2 regions of the Metabacillus sp. GQ13 genome follow, and region 2 is predicted to be linked to the other one. Evidence: riboswitches for the same ligand, from Rfam matches in the RefSeq annotation. Region 2 holds a riboswitch; the other holds the start of a gene.
What was found. Region 2 has a riboswitch for thiamine pyrophosphate ahead of AC6CHR_RS21840 (acetylornithine deacetylase). Riboswitches for the same ligand answer to the same signal wherever they lie in the genome.

Region 1 (3,191 bases), on a different contig from region 2:
CCCTTTCAATGCTCGGCTTTATTTTTCTGATGTTTTTAAGTGGACTTGAAATTGACTTTACAGCTTTTGCTAGTGGTAAGAAAAAGGAAAAGCTTCCATCGGGTAAAAATGTTCCAAATGCCTTTTACATATCCACAATTATATTTATAGGAGTATTTGTTCTTTCTTTACTTCTTTCATATATCTTTGTCTGGGCCGGCTTGATGGATAATGCCTTTTTAATGACCTTAATTATTTCAACTATTTCTTTAGGTGTTGTTGTACCAACGTTAAAAGATGCACAAATAATGAAGTCCAATATTGGGCAAATTATTCTGTTGGTAGCTGTTATCGCAGATTTAGTTACCATGGTTTTATTGGCAGTATTCGCCTCCATCTATGGCGGTGGAGACAGCAATACATGGTTATTATTAGTACTGTTTGGTTCTGGTGTTGCCTTTTATTTCCTAGGAAAGTCATTCAAAAATCGATCTTTCATTGAAACAATGTCAAAGGGAACGATTCAAATTGGTACACGTGCTGTATTTACACTGATCATTGTTTTAGTAGCGATATCTGAAACCATCGGTGCTGAAAATATTCTAGGTGCCTTTTTAGCGGGTGTACTAGTATCGCTTTTATCACCCAATAAGGAAATGGTACAAAAACTGGATTCATTCGGCTATGGTTTTTTAATTCCGATATTCTTTGTAATGGTTGGAGTAGATTTGGACATATGGGAGCTATTTAAGGATCCTAAAATCTTATTATTAATTCCCTTGCTTATTATAGCGCTATTAATTTCGAAACTAATACCAATTCTCTTTTTAAGACGTTGGTATGATGTTAAAACGACTCTTGCAGCTGGCTTTCTGTTAACTTCAACATTATCATTAGTGATTGCAGCAGCAACTATAGGGGAAAGAATGGAAATCATAACATCCCAGATGTCTAATGCTTTAATATTGGTAGCTGTTATAACAAGCATTGTTACTCCAATATTCTTTAAAAAGCTTTTCCCTAAAAATGAAACAGAGCATCAAAAGATTAAAGTTGCTTTTATCGGTGCAAATCAAATGTCATTACCCGTAACGCGAGAGCTTAATCCAGATATATATGAAACAACAATCTATCATATTCACCAAGATAAATTGGATAAACAAATATCTGAATCATTATTTGAAATTAAAGAAATTGAAAATTTTAAGTTAGAGACATTAAAGGAACAAGGTGCTTTTGAAGTAGATTTAATAGTTGTGGCAACAGGTGATGAAGATCGGAACGCAGAAATTGCTCTTAGTGCAAAAGATGAACAAGTTGACCGAATCATCGCGAGTGTTGCTTCCCCAGAATTAGACGCTAAGTTGAAAGAAAAGGGGATTGATATATTTTCTACTTTATTGTCAACTAAGACAATGTTACGGGCGCTTATTGAGGCGCCAAGTGTAATAAGAATACTAACGAATCAGGAAACAATGCTTTATCAAATTAATTTAAATAATCCTAAATACGATCAAATTCTATTACGTAATTTTCCATTTACAGGAGATATCATCTTTGTTCGTATCTTTAGAGGAAAAGATTCAATTGTCCCTCATGGAGATACTGACCTTAAGCTAGGAGATCGTTTAATTGTGACTGGTTCAAGAGAGTATGTGAATGAATTACGACTTGAGCTTGAATTTTAAACATTTAAACCTTTCACCATTGTGTCAAAAGATCTTTCTCTTGAAAGATAGAAATCATTTGGTATGATAGAGATATAAAAATGTTCATCAGAGCAAGTAGCAGATAAAAGCTATCTTTATTGAAATCAATGCAATAGAGTAGCTCTACTCAATTCTGCAGTTCATTTACTCAATATTAATTACCGCTAGGGGTGCCCTTATATAAAGGGCTGAGATTAAAGTGATACTTTAAGACCCTCAAAACCTGATCTGGCTTGTACCAGCGTAGGGAAGTGGAATACAGCATATACTAATTATGTATGTAAACCACTTTCTCCTTATCTGGGAAAGTGTTTTTTTGCGTCTACTAATGATCGTTATCCAATTTTTTGAAAAAGTATGCAAAACAGCAATCAAGAAAAAGGTGAGAAGCTTGGAGATTCATGTTATTACTGATAATAAACAAACCGTGGCTGAACTCGCAAAACGAATCGTTTTAATTCACGAAGAAGTTGACTATGTGCATATTCGTGAGAAATCAAAATCAACAGCTGAAATAATGGAAATTTTATCTATTGTCAATAAAAACGGCGTACCTAAAAGTAAGCTAGTGATCAATGACCGTATGGATGTCGCACTACTGAATCAAATCCCTAATGTTCATTTACCAGGACACGGCTTCTCTATCGAAAAAGTGAAAAAATTTGATTCATCAATAAGGATTGGTCGTTCAGTACATTCACTTCAGGAAGCAATTGACTGTGAACAAGCAGGTGCGGATTACCTTATGTTTGGTCATATATTTGAAACAAGCTCAAAAACGAAAGTAACGCCCAGAGGAGTTCAGCAATTATCTGACATTTGCCGTCGTGTTGATATACCTGTGATAGCAATTGGTGGAATTGTTCCAGAAACGATACATGAACTCGTAGGAATTGAAATCTCTGGAATTGCAGTTATGTCATATGTGATGGCAAGTAAGAAACCAAACCATGACTTAAGAGAACTAAAACAGAGTGTAGTTTATAGAGGTGGGATATCATGAAAACACATTATCAGGTAGGAATTGTTGGTGGTGGGATAATTGGTCAATCGATCGCCTATCAGCTAGCTAAAGAAGGTCTTTCGGTTGTTGTCTTAGAGAGTAATAAAGTTGGCACAGGCGCAACAAGTGCTGCTGCTGGTATGTTAGGTGCGAACTCAGAGCTAGAAAACAATGATGCTTTATTTCAATTTGCCAAGGAAAGCCAACGATACTATCAAGTACTACGTGATGAACTTTCTGAATTATCACAGATTAATATTCAGCATGTTGATAATGGAATGTATAAGCTTGCAATGACAGATGATGAAGTCGTTTCATTAAAGAATATAGAAAAACAACATAACACCTTGGAATGGCATTCAAAAGAGACGGTTCTAAGGAACGAACCAACACTGGCTTCAACTATAAAGGGTGCCCTTTATATACAGGAGGATGGACATGTTTCACCTGTGCATGTTTGTGCAGCATTTTCCAAGTCTGCTAGCTTACTAGGTGCAAAT
Region 2 (3,191 bases):
ATTAAAGGAAAACCGTTCTTTTGGAAAAAGAACATAGTTGTTTATTGCCTCAGAAGCCAAATGAATATTTTTACTTCGTTCTTTATTCATACTATTAAAATAAGTGACATATTGGCTTACTTTTTTTGACTTAATGCTAGACAGTAGTTCACTATCGACCTTTGGATAGACAGTTTGAGTAGGTATAGTGATGGTAGCAGAGCCATTTGAATAAAAATATGTATATAATATTTCTTTGAATTTTTGTCGATTTAGTTTTAATCCGTTTCTTTCACTAATTAACTTCCCGTTTTTATCAAGCGTTGCATCAATTGGATCTACATAAAATTTTTGTTCGATTGATTCGACTAATTGGTTATACTTTTCCAAATCAATCATCGAATCATCAAAAGAAGGAAGTGCTAACTCAGAACGTTGAATAGAATCGATCTTATTTCCTTCAAATTTTATCGTGTTATTTTCTGAGATATTGGTTGGATGGAAGGTTAACAATAAGAGAGTAAAAAACGTAAACATTAATATCACCACCTCTTTTAATTTTTTATAAAATAACAATGATAAAATAAATCAAAAATACCTTTATACTTAGATCTAGTTTGTACTATATTTTTAAAAAAACTCTATAATGGGACTAAAAAGTCTACTATTATCATTGGAAATATATAATAATGAAGGAAACAAATACTGACTCATCTCTTATAAAGTCTGTTACAATTGCAGAGAAAAACTCTTTCTAATCCAATTGTTGAAAGAGTGAATGTGCATGTAGAATGAAATCTATTTTCAAAAAAAAAATGAAATGATAGTCATACGAAAAGTCCCTGAAAACATACTAATACCCGAGTGAGGATCTTATACGAAAAGTAGTTACCTTAGCGAAACAGCCTTAGATAAAGACAGGAGAATGCTTTATGCTACAATCACTGAATCGGCAGCTTGAAAGATTCATGCCTTTTATCACTCCGACAAGCGTGATTTTAGGTGTACTATTTGCTGATCACTTATTAATTTTCTCGTTTCTAATTCCATGGATTTTTGCATTTATTACATTTTCTGGGAGTTTGAGTTCCGATTTTTCATCACTAAAAGGTGCATTTAAAAGTCCATTACCATTAATTATCATATTAATCCTACTGCATATTTTGATGCCAGTTATTGCATGGACCGTAGGGCATCTTATTTTTACAGATGACAATATGACATTGACTGGTTTAGTATTAGCAGCTGTTATTCCGACTGGTATCACAAGTTTTATATGGGTGACTATTTATAAAGGAAATATCGCTTTAGCACTGTCAATCATCTTATTTGATACAATCTTGTCTCCTTTCCTTGTTCCACATACACTTTCTTTTCTAGTCGGTCAGAAAGTAGAAATTAATACACTTTCGATCATGAATGGGTTGGTATTTATGGTTGTACTGCCCTCATTACTTGGAATGTTCATTAATCATTTTTCGAAAGGAAAAAGTGTGAATGTGAGCAAGACACTAGCACCTTTTTCTAAATTAGGTCTAGCTTTAGTGGTTATGATTAATGGAGCAGTGGTGGCCCCCTTTCTAACAGAGGTTAATAGTAAGTTAGTTATCATAGCCATTACTGTTTTTGGGCTAGCTTTTATTGGATATCTGATCGCATGGATGCTAGGAAAATGGCTTACTAAAGACAGAGAAACAATTGTGGTGATGATTTTTACTGGAGGAATGCGAAATATTAGTGCTGGTGCTGTTATTGCTGTCCAGTATTTCCCTGCTGCTGTTGCCGTACCTGTTATTGTGGGGATGTTATTTCAGCAAATTTTAGCCTCTATATTCGGTTTTTTGTTTAAACGTTTTGAAAATCAAACTGTTGAATATAAGAAACAAGTCTCGGCTTCATAATAAAGATGGTGTTTTCTATCACAAAAGCCAAAAATGAGTAAATGTACAGATTATTTTTAATTCTTTTGTTGCTAAGAATGACATATTGTGTTAAAAATAGTGTAATCAATCAGATTATTAAATTAGTAGATTAATTGACAAGAATCAATATTATTTTTATATGAATCATAATTAAATAATTTTCACCACTAGGGGAGCTTTAATAGCTGAGAGAGACCATATGTCTTGACCCTTATTACCTGATCTAGATAATACTAGCGTAGGGAAGAGGTGTTTGAATACAATTGAAAGCTTTAGCGCTCAAGCATGCTTCTCAATCATTTTATTAAAATGTCTGTTCAAACCACTTCTTTTCTAAAAAGAAGTGGTTTTTTTGCGTTCTAAGTAATAACTAAGGAGGATACAGCTTGACTATTCAAATACAGAACTTGGTAGATCAAATTGATTCAAGAAAAGAAGAATTAATTGTATTACTAAAAACACTTATAGAATTTAAAACACCAGCACCACCTGCTAGAAACACCAAGGAAGCTCAATCATTTATTGCTGACTTTTTGAAAGAAAGAGGATTTGTAATTGATATGTGGGATGTTTATCCAAATGATCCCAATGTTGTAGGGGTTTTGAAGGGTGTTGAGCCTGAGGGCTACAATAGTTTAATTATTAACGGACATATTGATGTAGCAGAGGTAAATGAAGAAGAAGAATGGGGAATCGATCCTTTTACGCCATTTGTTAAGAATGGTGCTGTCGTTGGTCGTGGGGCAGCTGATATGAAAGGTGGCTTAGCTGGTGCAATGTTTGCAATCCAGCTCTTACATGAAGCAAATATTGAGTTACCGGGTAGTTTAATTTTCCAGTCTGTTATCGGGGAGGAAGTTGGTGAGGCCGGAACTCTCGAATGCTGTAAAAGAGGCTATACAGCAGATTTTGCTGTTGTTGTAGATACAAGCGATTTACATATCCAAGGACAAGGGGGTGTGATAACAGGTTGGATAACGATAAAAAGCGCCCAAACCTATCATGATGCAACAAGGAGACAAATGATCCATGCTGGTGGGAAACTATTTGCGGCAAGTGCAATTGAAAAAATGACGAAAGTTATCAATGGCTTACAGGAGCTTGAACGTCACTGGGCGGTTACTAAAGATTATCCAGGCTTTATACCGGGAACAAATACAATCAATCCTGCGGTAATAGAAGGTGGGCGGCACGCGGCATTTATTGCTGATGAATGTAAACTTTGGATCACAGTCCATTACTATCCAAATGAATCTCATGAGCAGATCATTAAAGAAATCGAAGAGCATA

Region 1: it holds a riboswitch for thiamine pyrophosphate, as region 2 does, so the genes downstream of both, AC6CHR_RS02830 (thiamine phosphate synthase) here and AC6CHR_RS21840 (acetylornithine deacetylase) in region 2, are expected to answer to the same signal.

The regions. Positions count from the first base shown of each region.
Region 1 is NZ_JCAXET010000002.1:120,706-123,896, forward strand. It holds gene AC6CHR_RS02825 (monovalent cation:proton antiporter family protein) at 1-1,667, shown strand, start outside; TPP riboswitch at 1,845-1,955, shown strand; gene AC6CHR_RS02830 (thiamine phosphate synthase) at 1,963-2,691, shown strand; gene thiO (glycine oxidase ThiO) at 2,688-3,191, shown strand, end outside.
Region 2 is NZ_JCAXET010000022.1:4,637-7,827, forward strand. It holds gene AC6CHR_RS21830 (VanW family protein) at 1-516, opposite strand, end outside; gene AC6CHR_RS21835 (bile acid:sodium symporter family protein) at 912-1,880, shown strand; TPP riboswitch at 2,061-2,163, shown strand; gene AC6CHR_RS21840 (acetylornithine deacetylase) at 2,288-3,191, shown strand, end outside.